Regions from separate parts of the Marinobacter sp. G5_S1_61_S3 genome, predicted to be linked through region 1. Evidence: predicted binding sites of a transcription regulator. Region 1 holds the regulator's gene; each other region holds the start of a gene.

What was found. The regulator FliA, encoded in region 1, starts transcription of late flagellar genes. The targets are predictions, from matches to a motif close to CTAAAGTTTNNNNNNNNNNNGCCGNTAA.
Region 2: the regulator FliA is predicted to act here: its motif matches at 3,139-3,166, upstream of flgM (flagellar biosynthesis anti-sigma factor FlgM).
Region 3: the regulator FliA is predicted to act here: its motif matches at 1,133-1,160, upstream of ACTRWH_RS09095 (methyl-accepting chemotaxis protein).

What each region holds. Positions count from the first base shown of each region.
Region 1 covers NZ_JBQKUK010000005.1:47,463-55,111, forward strand. Annotated here, with positions in the region: gene flhA (flagellar biosynthesis protein FlhA) at 1-1,718, shown strand, start outside; gene flhF (flagellar biosynthesis protein FlhF) at 1,779-3,080, shown strand; gene ACTRWH_RS05905 (MinD/ParA family protein) at 3,127-3,939, shown strand; gene ACTRWH_RS05910 (RNA polymerase sigma factor FliA) at 3,970-4,701, shown strand; gene cheY (chemotaxis response regulator CheY) at 4,878-5,261, shown strand; gene ACTRWH_RS05920 (protein phosphatase CheZ) at 5,283-6,071, shown strand; gene ACTRWH_RS05925 (chemotaxis protein CheA) at 6,089-7,649, shown strand, end outside.
Region 2 covers NZ_JBQKUK010000008.1:93,210-100,858, reverse strand. Annotated here, with positions in the region: gene mnmC (bifunctional tRNA (5-methylaminomethyl-2-thiouridine)(34)-methyltransferase MnmC2/FAD-dependent 5-carboxymethylaminomethyl-2-thiouridine(34) oxidoreductase MnmC1) at 1-608, opposite strand, end outside; gene ACTRWH_RS09595 (peptidylprolyl isomerase) at 638-1,255, opposite strand; gene ACTRWH_RS09590 (hypothetical protein) at 1,497-2,234, shown strand; gene ACTRWH_RS09585 (flagella synthesis protein FlgN) at 2,277-2,747, opposite strand; gene flgM (flagellar biosynthesis anti-sigma factor FlgM) at 2,755-3,081, opposite strand; gene flgA (flagellar basal body P-ring formation chaperone FlgA) at 3,260-3,964, opposite strand; gene ACTRWH_RS09570 (chemotaxis protein CheV) at 4,163-5,095, shown strand; gene ACTRWH_RS09565 (CheR family methyltransferase) at 5,137-5,964, shown strand; gene ACTRWH_RS09560 (MFS transporter) at 5,974-7,164, shown strand; gene ACTRWH_RS09555 (sodium-dependent transporter) at 7,169-7,649, opposite strand, start outside.
Region 3 covers NZ_JBQKUK010000007.1:208,883-216,531, forward strand. Annotated here, with positions in the region: gene ACTRWH_RS09090 (alkaline phosphatase PhoX) at 1-1,037, shown strand, start outside; gene ACTRWH_RS09095 (methyl-accepting chemotaxis protein) at 1,272-2,912, shown strand; gene ACTRWH_RS09100 (DUF4870 family protein) at 2,978-3,349, shown strand; gene ACTRWH_RS09105 (MFS transporter) at 3,343-4,659, opposite strand; gene ACTRWH_RS09110 (DUF1513 domain-containing protein) at 4,745-5,866, opposite strand; gene ACTRWH_RS09115 (imelysin family protein) at 5,866-6,909, opposite strand; gene ACTRWH_RS09120 (di-heme oxidoreductase family protein) at 6,919-7,649, opposite strand, start outside.

The DNA of each region.
Region 1 (7,649 bases):
TGGATGCCATGCCGGGTAAGCAGATGGCTATCGATGCCGACCTTAATGCCGGTCTTATCAACCAGGAAGAAGCCAAGCATCGCCGGGCTGAAATCGCCCAGGAGGCCGATTTCTACGGCTCCATGGACGGCGCCAGTAAATTTGTCAAGGGCGACGCCATTGCCGGCCTGTTGATCCTGGCCATCAACCTGATCGGTGGCATTGCCATCGGTATGCTTCAGCACAGTCTCGATTTTGGTACCGCTACACAGAACTATGCACTACTGACCATTGGTGACGGCCTAGTGGCACAGATTCCGTCACTGCTGCTGTCGACGTCTGCAGCGATCATGGTTACCCGGGTAACGTCCAGCCAGGACATGGGCGGGCAGATACTGCAACAAATGTTCAACGCTCCCAAGGCGCTGGGTATCGCTGCTGTTATCCTCATCATCCTTGGCCTGATTCCTGGCATGCCGCACGTGGCATTCCTTGGTCTGGGCGCGATTGCCGGTGGTATTGCCTGGTACATATGGCAACAGGAGCGCCAGACCGTTGAGGAAGATGGTGTGTTCCCGGTCCGGGGCGGTGGTGCCCGTCCGGCAGGCCCGGGGCGCGACCTGCCGCCCGGTGGTGAGGGCGGTGAACACAGTGCCCAGCTGCCGCCGCCGGGGGAAACCCGGGAACTCGGTTGGGACGATGTGGCCACCGTGGATGTCGTGGGCCTGGAGGTGGGCTATCGCCTGATTCCCCTGGTGGATAAGTCCCAGGGTGGTCAGCTTCTCAGCCGCATCAAGGGCGTTCGCAAAAAGCTCTCACAGGATCTGGGCTTCCTGATGCCTTCGGTCCATATTCGCGACAACCTCGACCTGATGCCCAATGTTTATCGCATCACCCTGATGGGGGTGACCATTGCCGAGGCAGAAATCCATCCGGACCGTGAACTGGCGATAGACCCAGGTCAGGTGTTCGGCAAGATCGAGGGGATAGAGGGCAAAGACCCCGCCTTTGGCCTGGACGCCAGTTGGATCGAACCGGACAAGAAAGACCAGGCACAGACCCTCGGTTATACCGTCGTGGACGCCAGTACCGTAGTGGCAACACACCTCAACCAGATCCTCCAGAAACACGCCCACGAACTGCTTGGCCATGAGGAAGTCCAGAAGTGGCTGGAACAGCTCGAGAAAGTATCTCCAAAGCTGGCGGAAGAACTGGTACCCACCACCATTTCCATCAGCCTGCTGCTGAAGGTGCTGCAGAACCTGCTGAAAGAGGAAGTGCCGATCCGTGACATGCGCTCTATTGCCGAAGCGATCGTGAACGTTCATCCGAAGAGCCAGGACCCGAAGCTGCTGACCACGGTTGCCCGCCAGTCACTGCGCCGGATGATTGTCCAGAGTATCTGTGGCAACGACACAGAGATCCCGGTGATCACTCTGGATCCAGACTTGGAACAGTTATTGCTGAAGTCCATGCAGCAGAGTCAACAATCCGGCGGTCAGGAAGACATCGGGCTGGTGCTGGAGCCAAATATGGTTGAGAAGCTTCAGAGGTCGCTCCAGGACAGCGTTCAGCGCCAGGAGATGTTGGGCAAGCCGGCGATTCTATTGGTTTCAGGGCCCTTGCGCCCGGTACTGGCGAAGTTTGCCAGCTACGGAGTAGAGCGTCTGCATGTACTGTCGTACCAGGAAATTCCGGATAACAAACAGATCACTATTGTCGCATCCGTCGGTCAGTAAAGGCCGCGGCTGGAAAGGCGGAAGGCGCTGGAAAGCGCTGACCGGGGAGGAAGCATCATTATGAAAGTTAAGCGGTTTTTTGCCCAAAGCATGGCAGAGGCACTGCGTCAGGTGCGGGATCAGATGGGTCCCGATGCCGTAATCCTTTCCAATCGTCGTGTGGATGGTGGCGTCGAAATTGTGACAGCGCTCGATTATGACGAAAATATGGCGCGCCAACGCCTCGGTGACGCTGCGCGGGAAGCCACCAATGGCTCACGGCTAGCCGAAATGCAGGCGGAACAGCATCGCCGCCTGGAGGACGAACTCGGCCGCTCTCGCGATCGTATTCGGGAAGTGCGGGAAAAGCGCGCGACCTATGGTAATGCGGTTGCGGTTGCGGGTGGGGACTTCGGTCACGCTGGCTTGTCGAAAGAATCGCTGGCCGACGATGACATGGTGGTTGAAGAGCCTACCGCTGCCAGCGCTGCCTATTCCGGAGAACTGGCGCAAATGCGTGCGGAGATCAGTTCCCTTCGTGACCTGGTCAGTGCCCGGAATGGCGGTGAACCCGAACAAACAGCGGTGAACGCAGTACAGCAGAGGCTGTCTGAGAGGTTGCAGGAGTTTGGTCTCGGGCTGGAGCTCGCCAACTCTCTGTCCCGGCGCCACCGCGCAGGCCGGCTTGAGGATGGCTGGAAGCAGTCTCTGAAAATGCTGGCCGCCGGTGTGAAGACCGCGCGTACTGAATGGGCGGATGAGGGCGGTGTCTACGCCCTGGTGGGCCCAACCGGGTCCGGCAAGACGACGACCATCGGCAAGCTGGCCGCGCACTATGTGCTGCGCCACGGTGCCGACTCTCTGGCGCTGGTCACCACCGATCGCTATCGGGTCGCGGCCCATGAGCAACTATTTGTATTCGGGCGCATACTGAACGTTCCAGTTCGGGTTGTGGACGAAACCCATTCCCTGGACGACATACTGGACGAACTGTCGGACCGGCACCTGGTGTTGATTGATACCGCTGGCCTGACCAGCACCGACAAGGGCTACGAGGAGCAGCTTATGGAGCTGGCTCGCAGTCACCATCGGATTCGAACCCATCTGGTGGTTTCGGCAACCAGTCAGCCGCGCATCATGAAATCCGTTTGGCATTGCTATAAGATGGCAAATCTTACGGGTTGTGTGATGACCAAAATCGATGAAGCACTGACCCTGGGTGAATCGCTGGGATTCGTCATGGAAACGGGATTGCCGGTGGCGTATTACACCGACGGGCAGAAAATCCCGGAAGACCTGCACCACGCTGAGTCCATTCCGCTGGTGCGGTTGGCCGTGGAGAGGCTGAAGAAACTCCAGCAGCAACAGGCAGTCGCTGTTTAAAAACAACACAGCCTGCGGTTAAACGCGGCAAGAGATCAGAGTCAGTATGAGCAAACCACATCCGGTACAGGTGATTGCCGTTTCCGGCGGGAAAGGGGGCGTTGGCAAGAGCAACGTATCAGTGAACCTTGGCATCGCCCTAGCACAAATGGGACGGCGGGTGGTGCTGCTCGATGCCGACCTGGGCCTTGCCAACATTGACGTTCTGCTTGGCATTACCGCCAATCGTAATATCCAGGACGTCATCGCCGGGGAATGTGACCTTCGGGATGTGTTGGTCAACGGCCCCGGTGGCATCAAAATCGTGCCCGCGTCCTCAGGTACCCAACGCATGACCCAGCTTTCCAATCTGGAGCACGCTGGCCTGATCAACGCGTTCAGCGAACTGGGTGACCAGATCGATGTGCTGATCGTTGATACCGCTGCGGGTATTTCCGAATCGGTGGTCAGTTTCCTCCGAGCCTCACAGGAACTATTACTGGTTGTCTGTGATGAACCTACCTCTATCACCGATGCCTACGCCCTTATAAAGCTTATGAACCGGGATTACGGCACCAACCGCTTCCGTATACTGGCCAATCAGGTCAGGAATGAGCAGGAAGGTCGCCATCTGTTTGAAAAACTGACCCGGGTTACCGAGCGCTTTCTTGATGTGGCACTACAATATGTGGGTATGGTGCCGTATGACGAGGCCGTAAAAAAAGCGGTACAGCGCCAGCGTGCCGTGCTGGACGCCTATCCGCGGGCAAAAGCATCGTTGGCGATCAAGAGCCTCGCGGAGAAAGTGGATAGCTGGCCGCTGCCATCATCGCCCCGGGGACATCTGGAATTCTTTGTGGAGCGGCTCGTCGAAGTCTGATTTTGATCCTGTCACTGAATAGCCGGATACATGACATTGGCGAAAGAACTTGGAACCTACAACCGGACGGGTACACGAGGACCTTCCCAGCTCGTTGAGGAGCAGGCCCCGCTGGTCAAAAAAATAGCGCTTCACCTCATGGCGCGGCTGCCGGCATCTGTCCAACTGGATGACCTTATGCAGGCAGGCATGATTGGCTTGTTGGAAGCTGCACAGCGATACAGTTCCGACAAGGGGGCTACCTTTGAGACATACGCCGGGATCCGGATTCGCGGAGCCATGGTAGATGAAATTCGCAAAGGTGACTGGGTACCCCGATCCGTCCACAGGAACTCCCGCCGCATTGCCAAAGCCATCAAGGCTGTCGAGGACCGCCTGGGTCGGGAAGCTCAAGACTCGGAAGTAGCCGAGGAGCTGGGGCTGGACCTCGACGAATACTATTCCTCCCTGAGCGATGCTAACAGTGGCCGACTTTTTAGCCTGGATGAGCTCAATGAATCCGGCGAGCTGCCGATAGAAGAAACAGAGGACAGTGATAACCCGTTGGATGGCTTGGCGTCCGACAACTTCCGGAAGAGCCTGGCAGCTGCGATTGGTGACCTGCCCGAGCGAGAAAAGCTGGTGCTCAGCCTTTACTATCAGGAAGAATTGAACCTGAAGGAAATTGGTGCTGTGTTGGGTGTCAGTGAAAGCCGGGTCAGCCAGATTCACAGCCAGGCCGCGCTCCGTCTGCGGGGGCGTCTTACTGGTTGGCAGAGCTGAACAGGCCGCCAGTCCCATTGAACAGCGTTACCAGGCATTCTTTACTGTAGCCTTTTGGTAACCGGTGCTTTACAACCGGCTCAAAGGCCACACAATAAGCGGTTAAACTACCGGCCTGCTAGACTGTGAGCCGGAAGCCAAAAACGAATTCCGGGCGTTTTTAACTGGAGGTCCCATTGGACAAGAACATGAAAATCCTGATTGTGGATGACTTCTCCACAATGCGACGGATCATTAAGAACCTGCTTCGCGATCTCGGTTTTACAAACACTGACGAAGCAGACGACGGCAATACAGCACTGCCTATGCTCAGGAGCGGCAAATACGATTTTCTGGTAACCGACTGGAATATGCCAGGGATGTCCGGACTCGATCTGCTCAAGGAAGTCCGTGCCGATGACAGCCTGAAAACCCTGCCTGTGCTCATGGTGACCGCCGAGGCGAAGCGCGACCAGATTGTCGCTGCTGCGCAGGCCGGTGTGAACGGCTACGTGGTCAAGCCCTTCACGGCAGCCGTACTCAAGGAGAAGATTGAGAAGATCTTCGAACGCATCCAGTAATTCAGAGGTCGGACGGCTCCCATGAGCAATAGAAAAAAAGACCCACAGGGGCTCGACCCGGAGGTCACGGAGAAACTCCGCAGCCAGGCGGCCGAGTTGGTTGAACAGGTCAACGCCGGGGACTATGGCCGCGCGATGACGCTGATCAATGAATTGAGCGAGGTGAGGGACCAGAGCCTGTATCGGGAAGTCGGCCGCTTGACCCGCAGCCTCCACGAGGCGATCCGCAATTTCCAGATCGATCCCCGTAACGCCGAACAGTCAGAAGCTCTGTCGAAGATGACCGATGCGTCGGATCGCCTTGAGTACGTGGTTCAGATGACCGGTAAAGCGGCCAATCGGACCATGGATCTGGTTGAGGAGGCTATGCCCAAGGCCAGCGCCCTCCGCGACGAGGCCGCCGAGCTGAGAGACCAGTGGCAGAAACTGCGTCGCCGCGAGATGGCGCCGGCTGAATTTCGTGAGCTCTATGCCCGTATCGACACGTTTTTCGTGACCCTGAATACCGATGCCGGGGCGATGTACGACAACTTGTCGGAAATTCTTCTGGCCCAGGATTTCCAGGACCTCACTGGGCAGGTGATCCAAAAGGTCACCACTCTGGTTAAAGAGGTGGAAGAGCATCTGTTGAGCCTGGTAGTGATGGCGAGTCATGTGGACCAGATGACCGGCACCGTGCATGAACTGGAAGAGCGGGAAAAGATATCGGCGGAACAGGGTGTTGGTCCACAGATCAAGGCCGAAGAACGCGAAGACGTAGTATCGGGACAGGACGATGTTGATGATCTTCTGTCCAGTCTCGGTTTCTGAGTAAGAGAGGGTAACGCATGGCGCTTGATGCCGATGAAGAGATCCTGCAGGACTTCCTTGTTGAGGCAGGCGAGATACTCGAAAAGCTGTCGGAGCAACTGGTCGACCTGGAACAAAACCCGGACGACAGCGATCTGCTCAACGCCATCTTCCGAGGCTTTCACACCGTAAAAGGCGGCGCTGGGTTTCTGCAACTCGATGCCCTGGTGAACTGCTGTCATTCCGCGGAGAACGTCTTCGATATACTGCGCAACCATAAGCGCAAGGTAGACTCGGAACTGATGGACGTGGTGCTGGAAGCCCTGGATCACGTCAATGCCATGTTTGAACAGGTTCGCCACCACGAGGAACCGACGCCAGCTCCCGAGGAACTGATTGCCGCTCTGGACGCATTGGCGCAGCCGGCAGGGGAGTCGTCGCCAGCAAACGCAGCGGTCGCTCGCGAAGAACAGAACGAGAGCAATGAAGCCAGTTCTGGAGACGATGGCGGTGATATTACCGACGACGAATTCGAGCGGTTGCTGGATGCCCTGGAAGAGGAAAAGACCAGCGCTCCGGTTTCCAGTGACGACGGCAATGAATTTTCAGGCGGTGACGGAGGGAGCGGAGACGACATCTCCGATGATGAATTCGAGGCCCTGCTGGACCAATTGCATGGCAAGGGACAGTTCTCAGGCCCGCCTGAAACCGGCAAGACAGCCCCTGACAGCCAGGATGCCTCGGGCGACAAGGTTACCAGTGATGAGGCCAGTGACAGCAAGGGTGGCGACGACCTGATTTCGGACGACGAGTTCGAAAAGTTGCTGGATGACCTGCACGGCAAGGGTGGTAGCCCTACGGCAGAAACTGCCAAGCCGGCCCCTGGGCCTGCTGCAAAGCAGCCGTCGGCCACGTCTCCCAGTGCCAAGGCTGACAAGCCCGCGCAACCGACTGGTAAGCCCGAAAAAGCGCCTGCGGATAATGGCAAGGCAGGCGTAACGCCCGCGATGCCGGCACGGGATGCGAATGCACCAGTGGCTGAAACTTCGGTGCGGGTGGATACCAAGCGCCTGGACGACATCATGAACATGGTGGGTGAACTGGTGTTGGTGCGTAACCGGTTGCAGCGTCTGGGCGCCCAGAGTGAAGACGAGCATATGCACAAAGCCGTCTCCAACCTGGACGTGGTGACCACCGATCTTCAGTCAGCGGTGATGGCAACGCGGATGCAGCCCATCAAGAAAGTATTTGGCCGCTTCCCGCGGGTGGTTCGCGACCTGGCACGCAGCCTGAAGAAAGAAATCAACCTTGAGATGCACGGCGAAGAGACCGACCTGGACAAAAACCTGGTCGAGGCGCTGTCCGATCCTCTGGTCCATCTTGTTCGCAACTCGGTTGATCACGGTATAGAGGCACCCGATATTCGTGAAAAGGCGGGCAAGCCTCGTCAGGGTCGTGTGACGCTGTCGGCTGAGCAGGAAGGCGACCACATCCTGTTGTCCATCGAAGACGACGGTGCTGGTATGGATCCGGATGTACTGCGCCGAAAAGCGGTCGAAAAGGGCATCTACGAACAGGATGCCGCTGACCGACTGACCA
Region 2 (7,649 bases), on a different contig from region 1:
ATCGTCGCGCCGGGCTTGCTGTGGCCCGGCATCGCGTCGATGACTTCACTCGTCCACATGCCCGGATTTTTAGCGGGCGCGAAACCGTCCAGGAACCAGGCATCCGCCTGAAAATCCAGCTCACGCCAGGCATCGGCTACGTCGCCGAAAAACAGGGTCAGCCTGACGTGACCGCCGGCGAGTACCAGGCGATGGGTACCGGTGATGGGGGCAGGATATTGTTCAAGCAGTTGGTCAGCGTAGACCTTGAGCTCCGGCCACATCGTAAGTGCTCGGGCAAGGTCCTCCGGAGTCAACGGGTGGCGTTCGGCGGAGACGAAATGCAGGCAGCCGTTGCGTGGTGTGGCTGTCTCATTCCAGGCTTGCCAGGCTGCGAGGAAATTCAGGCCAGTACCAAACCCAGTTTCCGCGATGACGAAGGAGGAGGCTGCGGGCAATAAGGAGAAACGTTCGCGAAGCCGGTTCTGGCCGATAAACACATACCGCGCTTCTTCAAGGCCGTTCTCGCTGCAGAAGTAAACATCGCCAAAGCGGCGACAGCGGGGTGCGCCACTGCTCCAATCAATGTCTGCGGTTTCAATGGACGGTAGCCTGGGGTCAGTCACAATCATCGTATCCGGTCAGTAGGCTTGATGGGCTACTCTGCCGCGGTATCGGTTTGCCGGACCGAAACGCTACGGATAATGACGGGTTCCTGGGGTACATCCGCCATGCCTCGGGATCTCACCGTTTTCTTGCTGGCGATGGCATCCACAACACCCATTCCCCCTGTCACCTTGCCAAATACCGCGTAGCCCGGGCCGCGGACACCTGCGTTCAGGAAATCGTTGTCGGTCAGGTTGATAAAAAACTGGGACGTGGCGGAGTCCGGTGAGCTTGTGCGGGCCATGGCGATGGTTCCGCGAAGGTTTTTGGCGGTTGGCCTGGCTTCGTTCCGGATGGGGCTACGGGTCTGCTTCTGGTTTAGATCCTGATCAAAACCGCCGCCCTGGATCATGAAACCTGGAATGACCCTATGGAACAGCGTTCCCTCGTAGAACCCGTTTTTGGCATAGGCAATAAAATTCTCAACGGTCTCGGGAGCGATGTCCGGGCGCAGAGTCACCTCAATGGCACCTTCGCTGGTTTCAATAATCACCTGGGGCAGCTCATTCTGTTGCCCTTCTGCCGCCAGGCAGTTGCCGATACCCAGCATGAAGGTTACAGATAGAGCGATTTGCATCACATAACGAAACGGTTTTACGAAATTTGTCATTCTATAATGGCTCACGTAGTTAGTTCAGGGAATAGTAGGTAGCTTCGGGAATGTTTGCTGCGATACTGTTCCCATGAATCCAGTCTGTTGCAGGATGTTAGCAGATAATACTTGTCAAGTCGGGCATATTCCCTGCGGAGTTCATGACTATCAGCTAACCTTTTATCGCATCAGCGGCATTGATGCACTCTGACCGGGCCAGGTTGTACGGCAATCACTGTGAAGCTATTGGAGGCATACCTTGAAAATCCGTCAGGGCTTCGAAGAAAAATCCCGTCTCGGTCGGTTGCTGATAAACCGGGGATACCTTTCCGAAATTCAGTTGGAAGAGGGCCTGCGCCTACAGCATGAGACCGGTCAGCGGCTCGGCGAGGTGTTTATACAGTCCGGCTGGATTACCGAGCGCGAGTTGCATCGGGTTCTCAAGCACCAATCCCGTTACCGCAACGCGGCTGCACTGGTCACTATGGCGGTATTGCCTTTTCAGCCATTGGTCAGTTTTGCCGCTGGCAGCACCACGAATGATTCACGAGACGTTACGGACGCCGCGCAATTGTACGAGCGTGCCGGTTTGGCGCCGCTTAATGACGACGAGATGGCCGGCGTGTCGGGGCAGGGTGATCAATCCTTGTTGGATCGTATCGCCACGGTATCTGCCATGACCGGAAGTAACGACGGGACAGGAGAGGTTGATCCGGATGTCATCGAAGGCCTGAAACTAACAGCGAACATTTTCGTGCCGGTGCTGAACTTCCTGGATTCTGATCTTACGATATCCGGTGTGCATTATCGGGATGATGTTCCCCGTTACACGGTTCGTGACGATGGCGGACTCACCCTGGCGTTCCCGGAAAGGATCGAACAGATCCGCATGGACAATATACGGGTCAGCGGCAGTCAGGGACCGTCCATGGGGAACATTGCCCTCGACAATATCCGCTTCCATCCCGATTCACAGATGACGATCTATACTCGCTAATGGGATGCGTTAGGCTCCGACGTTTTCGGAGCCCAGAGGCCGTCAGGCGCTCGCCAGAACGGTACGGTGTGATACGGCCTTTTGCTCGCCCTGAGCACCGTAGAGGGTCTGGTGCCCGGAAACGCCGCGGAATATATCAGTAAGACGTGAAAGGCGCTTCTGAAGGTGACTGACAACCCGCCCATTATTGCTATTCAACTGGTGACAGGTCTTAAGGCGTTCGTCGGCCTCCCGCCACAAGTCGTAAACATCTGACAGGCCGGCGCTGAGAATAAACCGTGAGGGTGCTCCGTTTTCAGGTCGAAACCCCATCGACACCAGAAGGCGGATTTTGAGTTTGGCCCGTTCACGAATCTGACCCAACAGAGTGTTTTTCTCGCCAGTCAGTGATTCGAGTTTACGGATATCAGATGTGGAAAGGCAGGCTTTTTCCTGCTGCAGGACGTCCGCCAGGGATTCGAGTTGACGGATATCCTGAGATAAAAGGTCTTTCAGTTCATCAATTGCGGCCATGATCTACTCACCCGAAAATGCTTTCATCCATCTCAAGCATTTTCTGGGCCAGTTTCTCTGCATCAACCTTGTAGGAGCCGCTTTCAAGGGCAGAGCGGATCTGCTCGATACGGTCATCGTCCATTTCCGGATAACTGCCGAGCTTTTGTTCGAGCTGTTTCAGGTTCTTCGCCTGGCTGCTCAAATTGACATTTTCACCACGGGCGCCTTGCGCCTGGGTCTTTGCCTGCTCAGCTGTAGAGGGCTGAGTGCTCTGGGTAGCGGAAGATTTATCGGCCGTGGTTTTCTGGGTGTTGACCTGGCCTGGGCCTATTCCATTAAAGTCAACTGACATAACGTTACCTGCTTAACTGGTCGGCCGCGTTGGGCGGCTCCAAAATTTCATACCTGTCTATCGGCATGGCCTGACGTTTCTTTAGCGATTTTTGCAAGAGTTAAATGACACTCTTGTCATCTTTCCAAAAAACCGGCAACAGATTGCCGTTTCCGGTGAATCAATGCCGGGAACGAGGTTACATGGGAATCTCGACATGCCCGGGAGCAGTCACACGGGCACGCACGGTGCGGGAGGACGAGAGGTTCTCAACCAGAACCTGTTCTCCAATCCCGGCACTAGCCAGGGCCTTACCCCTTGAGTTTACCGAAAAATTGCCGCTGCGGGCGCTGATGATAACATGGTCTCCGCGTTCGATCGCTGCCGGGGCCAGCACCAAATCCGGTGTAAATACGGTACCGGCGTTCACGCCGCGGCGCATTTCCATGCCCACTAACTGGTCGACATTGGTTATTGCGCCCCGTCGAATCGAATTCACCACCACGTTATCCGACTGTATTGCCGCTTTCGTCAGTCGTTCGCCGCGCCCCAAGGGGCGGGCGGCGACCATGGCTTCACCGGTTATCGTGACGGATACCGGAAGGAACATGCGCCAGGGGCGCTCGCCCTCGCAGGAAACCAGTAGCGAGGGTTGGGTGGTCCTCCAGGGGTCGCCGCTAAACGATACGCTGAGTGGGGTATCACAGGTTGCGAGCGAGAGGCGTGCGTCGAGTTGGCCGGTATCGTGGGAAACCGTAAAGCCTTCGTTTGCCTGAGCCTCTGAAAATGCCTCCAGAAATTGTTCCGCGCTGCTTTGAATTTGTTCGGACGTGGTCGTGGAGGCCATTGCCGGGCCGGCTGTTACGGTGAATAACAATATGATGGCGAAATTGGTAATGCGCATACGCGGCAGTTTGTCCTATGCTGTCATTAACCGGGTAAAGCCCCGAGTTCAGGAATATCCTAATGATTTCCGGATTCGGCCGTTAAGCCTATCGAGTGAGTCAATAAACCGGCACATAGCCGGTTCCACGCGACTTTTTAGAATAACGCAGCAAGATGCGTGCCGGCAGCAAGACGTTTCGAGTGGGAGATATAAACGATGGCAGGGGTATTGGACAGTGTAAATCAGCGCACCCAGCTGGTGGGCCAGAATCGTCTGGAGCTTCTGTTATTTCGCCTTCGTGGCCGGCAGATGTACGGCATCAACGTCTTCAAGGTCAAGGAAGTGTTGCAGTGCCCCAGGCTGTCATCGTTGCCGAACAGTCGCCCTATGGTTCGGGGCGTGGCCCATATTCGTGGCGAGACTATCCCAATCATTGACCTAGGTATGTCAATCCGGCTTCCCGGTATTCCCAAGGAAGAGATGGCCACCAGCTTCGTGATCATTACTGAGTACAACCGAAAAACCCAGGGTTTCCTGGTGGCTGGTGTCGACCGCATCGTGAATATGAACTGGGAAGACATCCTGCCGCCACCCAAGGGTGCGGGCAAAGACGTTTACCTCACAGCGGTAACGCACTTTGAAGACAAGCTGATAGAGGTCATCGATGTTGAAAAGATCCTGTCTGAAGTGTCGCCGTTTGAGGAAGATGTCACCGAAGAGGTTCGCAATCGCAGTTCAGAGCGGGTGCCTGGCCATCTGCCGGTGCTGGTTGTAGACGATTCCGCTGTGGCGCGACGCCAGATTGAGCGATGTCTCACTGCCATTGGTATGGGAGTGGTGACCAAGAATGATGGCAGGCAGGCCCTGGATTATCTGAAAGAGATTACGGCAGATGGCTCTCGCGCCGCCGATCACCTGTGTTTGATCATATCCGATGTCGAAATGCCGGAAATGGACGGGTACACTCTGGTCACCAAGTGTAAAAATGAGCCTGCAATCAAGGATGTATTTATCATGCTGCACACGTCCCTGAGTGGCGTGTTTAACAAGGCGATGGTGCAGAAGGTGGGCGCTGACGATTTCATGGCTAAATTCAGCCCCGATGAGCTGGCTGAAAGAGTCATGGAAATTGTCGACCGCGAGCAGTGACGCTCCTCCGTTACTTCCGACTCACTCGATAATGAGATCCAATGAAAGCTGAAATAACGCCACAGGAATACGAGGCCTTTAAATCATTCCTGCAGGATGCGTGTGGCATTTTGCTCGGGGAGAACAAGCAGTATTTGGTAAAAAGCCGTTTGCGGCGGATCATGGAAGAGAACGAGCTGAGAACCCTGGGTGATCTGCTGGATCGCGTGAAGAGAACCGGTCGCAGCAGTTTGAAGGAAGTCGTGATCGACGCGATGACGACGAATGAAACCCTCTGGTTTCGGGACAATCACCCGTTCCGCATCCTGCAGGAAAAGCTGCTGCCGGAATTTGGCGACAGAAAATCAGCGCAGTCACTTCGTATCTGGTCTGCAGCCTGTTCGACAGGCCAGGAGCCCTATTCGGTAGCGATGATTATTGAAGAATTTCGTCGCCAGCGGCCGGGCAGGCTGCGGGATGTGAAGATCACCGCCACCGACATCTCCAAAAGCGTTCTAGAGGTTGCGCGCCGTGGCGAGTACGAAATGATCGCCATTGGTCGGGGTCTGTCACCCGAGCGGCAAAAGCAGTTTTTCACTCCCGCCATGAATGGCAGTTGGCAGATCCGACCGCAAATCAAGAGCATGGTGGAATTCAGGGAGCTGAACCTGCTTGAACGCTACATGCTCGGGAAGTTTGACATTGTTATGTGCCGGAACGTACTGATCTACTTTTCGGCAGAGCTTAAAAAGGACATCCTGACCCGTATCCATGCCACTCTCAATCCCGGTGGTTACCTGATACTGGGAGCATCGGAATCGCTGAACGGGTTGCCTCATCTCTACGAAATGGTGCAGTGCCACCCAGGGATCATCTACCGCAAGAAATAGGCCCACCCAATGCCGATCAATGTATGGATACTGGTCGCCGCCCAGGCGCTTGCCATGTGTACAGCGCCTTTCATCGTCTTTATCGGAAGCATTCACGGACGTCTTCTGGCGCCATCACCTGAGTGGGCAACCTTGCCCGTGGGCCTTGTGGTAGTTGGAACGGTCCTGGCTATAAAGCCTGCTACGTGGCTGATGGAACGCCTGGGGCGCAAGCCGGTTATGTTGCTTGGCACGCTGGCGGGTGTGGTGTCCGGGTTGTTCGGTGCGCTGGCAGCCTGGAGTGCGAGTTTCCCGTTCTTGTGCGTTGCGGCGGTTGTGGGCGGAACCGGGCTGGCGGTGGTTCACCAATACCGCTTTGCGGCCATGGAGTCGGTAGCGCCCGAGATGGCTGGCTCCGCAGCAGCCAGGGTGCTTCTAGGCGGCCTCGTAGCGGCGTGGCTGGGGCCGGAAATTGCGCTTTTGGGCGGTGGAGGCCAAGCCGAGCACCCTTTCATGGGCGGCTGGCTTGCATTGAGTGCCGTGCAGGTGGTTGCCATGGTCGTACTGGTTTTCGGGTACCGCGCCAGCGGGGAGCGAGTACGGGAAGCCTTGGGGGAGGGCGGTCGTCCAATGGCCAGCATCCTGAGGCAACCGGTCATTTGGGCGGCGATCAGTTCCGCGGCCATCGGTTATGCCCTCATGAGCTTTATCATGACGGCAACACCACTGAGTATGACGGAAGTGGCCGACCACCCGCTTGAAGATGCCAAGTGGGTCATTCAGATTCACATCATGGCCATGTATCTGCCGTCGCTGATCAGTGGCTGGTTCATTCGTGTGGTGGGTATTCCGAGGATGATGGGGCTGGGATTGCTGGCCTATCTGGGGTGTGTGGCCCTGGCGTTCAGCGGTATCAGCTTTCACCACTACCTGTTTGCACTCATCCTGTTGGGAGTAGGCTGGAACTTCCTGTTTGTCGGCGGCACCACGCTATTACCGCAGGGATATCGCGATGAGGAGCGGTTCCGTGTTCAGGGGCTCAACGACCTGATGGTATTCGGCTCGCAGGCGACAGCTGCACTGAGTGCTGGTGCGGTATTGGCGGCGTTTGACTGGAATGGATTGTTGCTGATTGCCATACCGTTCCTGGTGTTACACGGTGTCTTGATGGCCGTTTGGCTGATGAGCCGGCCCCAGAATAGGGGCCGGCATCCCGCTTGAATGTTTATACCAGGTTGTAGACGAAGACGATGGCTACAGCAACGGGTGTGAAGTAACGCAGTACGCGATACCAGAGCGAGAATGTGCCCGCTGACATGCCCAGTTCGCTTTCCAGCGCCTGTCGAGACATTGTCCAGCCGACAAACACGGCGACCAGCAGTCCGCCCAGGGGCAACAGGATATTAGCGGTCAGGAAGTCCAGAAGGTCGAAGATGGTTTTGCCTTCGAACATCGCAAACATGCCCAGCGGTGTCACGTCCGACCACAGGTTTAGCGAAAGCACGGAGGCCACACCCAATAACCAGCACACGATGCCTGCCCCGACGGTACTCACCGTGCGGTTCATACCTTTCTGTTCCTCAAGCCATTCAACAATCGGCTCCAGCAGGGAAATGCCGGATGTCCAGGCGGCAAAGATCAGCAACACGAAGAACAGCGTACCGAAGAGGCTGCCCATGGGCATTTGTCCGAACGCCAGTGGCAGG
Region 3 (7,649 bases), on a different contig from region 1:
ACTACCGCAACGAAGCCAACACCTACGGCTTCATGGTTGAAATTGATCCGTTTACGCCGGAAAGCAAGCCCCAGAAACGTACTGCGTTGGGACGCTTTGGTCACGAAGGCGTCATCTTTGCGCCGGCGAAGGAAGGTGAGCCGGTGGTGTGCTACTCCGGTGACGACTCCCGTTTCGAGTATATCTACAAGTTTGTGTCGTCTCAGCCATACTACGCCTCGACGGCCGGTGGCTACCTGCTGGATGAGGGAACCTTGTACGTAGCCCGCTTTAACGCGGATGGCTCTGGTGACTGGCTGGCGCTGGATCTGGACGACGCGGATTTCGCCAGCAAGGTTGCTGCGGTCGAAGGCAGCATGGTCGGCGATATCCAGTTTGATGGTTTTGAGAATCAGGCTGACGTTTTGCTAAATACGCGACTCGCGGCCGATATCGCTGGTGCTACAACGATGGACCGCCCGGAATGGGGCGCTGTTGATCCCAACTCTGGCGAGGTCTATTTCACCCTGACAAACAACTCGAACCGGGGCCAGCCAGGGTTCGACGACGTCAACGCCGCCAACCCGAACTCTCCCAATGCCACCGGCCACATCATTCGCTGGACTGAAGAAGGTAGCGATCACACGGCTACCAGCTTTGACTGGGACATCTTTGTCTTCGCCGGCGAGCAGGGTACGGAAACTGTTGTCGATGGTGAGGCCGTCGTCTCCCTGAACGATGATAATATTTTCAACAGCCCGGATGGCCTCTGGTTTGACTACAATGGCCGGCTGTGGATCCAGACCGATGGCTCTGATGCTGACCCGTACTTCAACAACATGATGCTGGCCGCCAATCCGGAGACACGCGAAATCAAGCGCTTCTTCGTCGGGCCCCAAGGTTGTGAAGTAACTGGCGTTGTCAGCACACCGGACGTTAAGACCATGTTCGTGAACATCCAGCACCCGGATGGTAACTGGCCGAACGCGGCCGAGTCCCGTCCCCGCGACGCCACTGTTATCGTAACCAAAGACGATGGCGGTGTGATCGGCGCCTGATCGCCTGATAGAGGCGCCACGGGCGCACACCGACAAGAGCCAGCCGTAACGCCGGATTCTTCCAACAGGACGTCTCCGGCGTTACGGCTTTTTTGTTTCAGTTTTTCATCGATCTGCCGTAAAACCAGTATTGGTCAACTAAAGTAGCAGTTATAAGTAAAGGTCAATTCTTTACTCTCACGAGTAATCGTCAAAAAAGATGCATTCACTAATAATGAAAATAAAGAGGTGGATATGGGTTTGCTCAGTCGGCCTGTTCTGGTTGTGGGGGTGTCAGTCGCCGTTGTCGTCGCCTTTGGGGCTTTCCTGGTGGCGCCGTTGATAGGGTTGGATAGCGCGTCGCTGGTGGCGGGCGTGGTTATTGGCCTGGTCGTCGCCACCGCGTATCTGGTGTTACGCGTTCTGGAACCGGTTGAACGTTCCATCAAGCAGCTCAACGCCGGTAAGCTGCCAGCGGATAGTCCGCTGGGCAAACAGTGTGCAAGCCTCCTTGCGGACGCCAAAGCAGGGCGGGCACTGGTGGAAACCCTGTCCGGCAGTGCCGATAAAAGTGCCATTTCTGCGGCCCAGGTGTCCCACGCGGCCGACCAACTAAAAAACCGCCTGGATCGACAGGTCAGTGAAACTGCACAGATGGCGGAGTACGCGGGTCAGATTACCGAGAGTGTGCGTGAATCCGCCCAGCAGGCCACCGATGCTGCGACCATGGCTCTGCAGAACCGTCAGGTGAGCGTTGAGGGCCGTGATGCGCTGACCTCTGCCATCAATAGCGTGCGAGCCGTGCACGAGCAGTCCAGCGAGAACCTCAGATTAATTCAGGAACTGAACGAGAAATCCAACAAGATCCAGGGTGTCACCACCACCATTCAGGGCATCGCGGAACAAACCAACCTGCTGGCCTTGAACGCGGCAATTGAAGCCGCTCGTGCCGGCGACCAGGGGCGGGGCTTTGCGGTGGTTGCCGACGAGGTCAGGCAATTGGCCGGGCGAACCGCGCAGGCAACCGGTGAGGTGGCCGAAACGCTGCAGGAAATACGTTCCGATACCTCCCTGATTGTTTCGCGGATCGAGGACCTGGCCAAGAGCGTTGAATCCGGCTTGGAGTCAGTTGAAAGCGTTGGCGAGCGCCTTGATCAGATTCGTGATCAGTCTGACCGTGTGCAGCAGCAGGTGGCGCGCATTGCCGAGATTGACCAGAACAACGAGCAGAGCCTGCAGCAGGTATCGTCGGCCATTGAAACGGTTCGGGATCAGATTACCGAGAGCGATACCAGCGTTGCGTCGCTTGCCCAGCAGGCAGCGACACTGATGGAACTGGCGGAAGAGGCCAACGCGGCATTTGCGTTGAACAGCGATGAAAGCTATCACCGCTTCTTCTACGACCAGGCCCGGCAGGGTGCGGACCGGATTGGAAAGCTCTTTGAAAAAGCGGTTCGCGATGGGCAACTGGCAGAAAGCGCCCTGTTTGATAAGCAAAGAACCCCCATTCCCAAGACCGATCCACAGAAGTATTCCAGCAGCTTTGATCGGTTCACCGATCAGCAACTGCCCACCGTTCAGGAAGCGGTGAAAGGGGCCCACCCGTCGATGGTCTTCGCGATTGCCGCCGCGCCGGATGGCTATGTGCCGACCCACAACCGTGATTTCGCCCATGCGCCAACGGGCGACCCGAAAGTGGATCTGGTAAAGAGTCGCAGCAAACGGCTGTTTAACGACCGCACCGGTGCTCGGTGTGGCAGCCATACCCAGAATATGCTGCTACAGACCTACCGCCGGGATACTGGCGAGGTTATGCATGACCTGTCAGTGCCGATCTACGTGAATGGCAAGCACTGGGGTGGCTTCCGCCTGGGTTACAAACCGGACAACCGCTAAGTTCCAGCGGTTTCCGGCTCCTGTTGCTGTGATACACTGCGGGTGTGGAGCCAGAGGAGAGTGACTTGTCCGAGCACGAATACATCCCCGCCAATGCAGACCCCATAGCACGACGTGAAGAGCCAGGCCGCAACCTGGCGGTGCTGGTTTATATCCTGCAGGCGCTGTCGTTCTTTGTCGGTGGCATTACCGGCCTGGTGGGTGTGATCATCAATTACGTCAAGCTCGATGACGTAAAGAGCACCTGGATAGAGCCTCATTTCCGTTGGCAGATACGAACCTTCTGGATCGGGCTGTTATGGACGGTGATTGGCATCGTGACGACGCCACTGATCATTGGCTGGTTTGTGTTACTGGGCATCTCCATCTGGATCATCTACCGCATTGTGAAAGGCGCCCTGGCGTTGAACGACGGGAAGCCACCGGAACCTCACTGATCCTCGGTCACTTCCCTTAACCGGGTGGCGCTGATGGCGCCGGCCAGCCCCATGGCGCCCAGCGTCAGTATCACCGCCACGTCGGATATCATCGATACCAGCGCTGTCAGCCCGCCCGTTGCCAGTAACAGCACCCCAATAACGGTATTGCTCACGGAGGTATAGTCGGTGCGTTTGTTGCCGCCTGCCATATCGACCAGATACGTTTTACGTCCCAGTCGAACCCCCGCATGCGCAATGCTCAGCACGAAGAACCCGGCGGGATAGAACCAGATGCTGGAGGTTGCTTCGCCGGCAAACAAAGCGGTCAGGCCCACCGTCAGGCAAGCGCCACTGGCGACAATGGCACCGCGAATCATTACCCGCCGGCTGGACTCGTCCGCCATCCAACCCCACACGCTGGCGCTGATGGAACTGGCGAGGCTGCTCGCCAGCAGAAAGACGCCCAGAAGCCACCCGGTATCAGAGTTTTTCTGGGCGAGCACGACAAAGTAAGGCGACGCCAGCGCTGAGCACAACAGCAGGGCGCGGGTAATCACGAAGTGCCGGAAGGGCACGTCATCCCTGAGAAGGGACAGGCTTTTGAACGCGTCCCCAAGCGCATTGCCGCCACCGCCGGTTTCGCCCTCGTATTCATCAACAGAGGCGAATAGAAAGCCGGCAATAACCCAGAGGCAGGCAGCCAACAGGAGCAGGAGGGTGTAGAAAAGTACGCCAGGGTCACCCCGGTTCCAGAACAGCAAGGCGGTGAGGATGACTGTTGCGGTCCCACCGATGGTGGAGGCCAGGCCAGACAGCCGCCCTCGGCGTTTCTTCGGGATGCATTTCCCCTGCACGTCCTTCATGGACACCGAGCAGAACCCCCGGGCCAGGGAAAACAGCACCAATGCGCCCACCACGCCGGCGCCCGCGGCGTAGCCCTCCAGGAACCAGACGCTCGCCGCCATGCCCAGAACACTGGCCGCCTGGCCAAAGCTTCCCAGGGTCCAGAACCATTTGCGTACAGGCTTGCGCCGGACCCAGGCACCGATCACCATTTGCGGAATCATTGAGCCGGACTCCCGGATCGGAACCAGCCAGGCCACCAGGGCAGGCGCTCCGATAGCGCTCAAAAGCCAGGCCAGCACGGTCTTGGGGCTGATCAGCAAGTCACCAAGTTTGGTCAGCACATTGCTGCCGAGGATCAGGAAGAAGTTGCGTGGCACCTCCCGGCAGGCTTCATCGGGGATGTCCGTGCAGACCCGGGCGTCTTCTTCGTTGGCAATCAGGCTGTAAACCTGGTCGAGGGTGTCCTTGTTTCTGGCGGGCAAGTTGCCGTCCTCCTGAACAAATGGCTCATAAGGATACCAGCTAAGGCGAGTTGCCTTAAGGCAGGAGGGCCGCGTTGCGGGTGATTCAGACCAGGTGGTGGTCCCACTGGACCGGCAGATCGGCGATTTGCCGTGACTGATTGTCCTGCCCCAGGCGCACCAGTTTTCCGCGTCCGGAGGAGATCAGGAAATCGCCTCCTGCCAAAGCCTGGACGCCAGCGCAGTCGGGTATGGACGCCCTGGCCAGCAGTTCGCCAGTGATGCCATTGAACACCACGGCGGTGCCGCCCACTGGCGACGCGGCAGCGACAAGGTCGTTCTCGGGATGGGCAACAACGCTGGCGATGTAGTTGGCCAGTGCTGCCTGGGTATCCTCTTCGAATCGGATTTCCTGAAGCTCACCGCCTTCCAGCCGCGCGATGAGGGCGGGGGACTCGTGAAGGGGCCCCTGGTACTGGTAGGCAACGTACACCCGGCCGTTCGAACCGGTACTGACATGACGGGCGCTTTGCTGGTGATGGGCAGGGTTGAACCGCCCAATAATCCGACCGCTGCGGCGGTTCATCAGGATCAGCGCGGGTTCCATGGTGTCGAGGTTCAGCTTGAGGCGATCGTAGTCCGGGTGGGTCAGTATGCCGCCCAGGCCAATCACCAGGGTTTCCCCATCTGGATGCAGTGTCAGCTCATGGGGGCCAATGCCCTGAAGCTCAAAGGTATCGACCCGCTGATAATTCTGCTCCGCGTCATAGACGGCAATAATGCCTTGCCCCGGCTCGTAGCGGCTGGCGGTGACATAGAGCCAGCGGCCGTCGGGGGAGAACACTCCGTGACCGACAAAGTGTTCCCCGGAAGCGGCTTTGACGCGATGTGTCCTGTTGCCGCTGTGGGCGTCGAACCCGTAAAACGCCCAGCCGGGCCGGCGTTCGAAGAAGATGACCTGAGAGCCATCCGGGCGTGCACATCCGCTGTGGCAACGGGTGTCGACCGGTGACTCCCATATGAGGTGACCTTTGCGGTTGATGGCACTAATGCCGAACTTACCCCCGGGCAGTCCCACGGCGCCGACGTACTGATCTGGCGCGTAATCCGCTTTTCGAGGCAGCAGACTGCAGCCGGACAGGGTGGCTGCCAGTCCTCCGGCCATCCCCGCTTTCAGTAGTTGTCTGCGGTTGATAAGTGCACCTCCGGGTTGCCTGTTGCTGCTCATCAGTCGCCGTCGCTGGAATTGAAGCCGCGAATGACGCCGAGTTCAACCGCTGCCTGGTCATTGATCAGAGTGGTTAACTGGGAAACGTCAACGTAGAAGCCCTGGAGCAGGGAAAAGGCATCGTCATTGGAAAGCAGCTCAGTCATGGGGCGATGGAGTTCCGGGAAGTGCTCCAGAACGTCCTTGAACTGGTTTTCAATTCGTGGACCCAGTTGCGGTTGTTCGCTTTCCTTTAGCAGCTGTGTCAGGCCCGGCAGGAAAGACTGCTCCAGGCCATGGATGGTTGCTTCCATGGTCTTCAGGCTACGGCCGCTACGCCAGGCATCGGCGGCGTAGACAGAACGTTTGCCATTCCCACGGAGCCCCATTGGCTGGGCAAGCCGGCGATCCTCCAGAATCTCCAGGGCCGCCATGCCGGCCCGGATGGTGGTGTCGCGGTATTGTTCCGTGGCCAGGTAATCCTTGCGGAACGTCTGCCATTGATCACGGAGTTGCTGGCTATTGGTTTCGATGTGGCCGGCAACCGCTCTCAGCAGGCCGCAGGTCTTTTCCGCGGGTAGGGCATTGTCGCTGGCGTTCAATGGTTCGTCGTACAACAGGTACTCCAGCATGGGAAAACCCTGTACGGCCACGCCGGACTCGGCGATGACCTCACCCGATATCGGGTCTTCCGAGTTCAGCAGGTAGCTGGCTTTGCGGGCAATGAGGTTTTTCGGGTCGGGCCAGAACTGGAACTGCCAGGCAAGGTTGTCGTTCTCCACCGGGCCAAAATCCACAAAACGGACAAGCTGCCACGCCAGGAAGGTGTCCAGCCAGGCTTGCTCAAGGGTATCGCGTGCCGCCTGTTCCGGCGCGCTGCAGTAGTCGACAGCCGCAACGGACAAGTCGCCCGCTTCGGCCGCCAGAGACTGGTAACCTGCGAGAATTCCCTGGTGCCATTGTTGTGTCGCGTTGCTGTTCGTTTCAGTCTGGCTGGCAGCCATCCCAGCAATTGGAACCAGTATCAGCGCGGCAATACCCACGGCTTTCGTTAATGGTCGCATGGCGTGTCCTCAGAGAGAGTTCAGGAAATCCAGGAGTGCCTCCCGGTCTTCGACGGGCATCTGACGGTAACGTTCAGCTGCCGGCCCGGCCTCGCCCCCGTGCCAGAGCACGGCTTCTTCGAGTGTTCGCGCCCGCCCGTCGTGGAGGAACCCGGACTGCGGATTGACCCGTTGAGCCAGGCCGATTCCCCAGAGCGGGGGTGTCCGCCATTCGTTGCCGTTGGCCAGGAATTCATCCCGACCATCGGCAAGCGCCGGACCCATGTCATGCAGGAGCAGATCGGTATAGGGCCATATGGTCTGGTTGCTGAGGTCCGGGCGGTCCGGGGCGATGCCGGTAGTGTGCCTTGGTGTATGACAGCCGGCGCAGCCGGTTTCATTGAACAGTTCCGCACCTTGTTGAACGGACACATTGTCCAGGTCACGGCGTGCCGGTACTGCCAGGCTTTTGGCATAGAAGGTCACGAAGTTGCTCACCTTGTCGCTCACTTCGGGGCTGCCGCCGTTGGCGAAGCGCCCACAGTTCTGCTCGGGCGTACAATCGGTTGCCGGTTTGAGGGTGGACGTCAGCCCCATGTCTCCAGCAAACGCCCCCATGCTTTGCTGATGAACGTTTGGTTCGGCAGCTTTCCAGCCGAATCGACCCGGCACGGTTTGCTGGCTGTCCAGGTCCCAGACTTGATTGAGTTTGCCGGAGAGGCCGTCGTTGTCCGTATCCTCCGGATCCGCCAGTGCTTGCA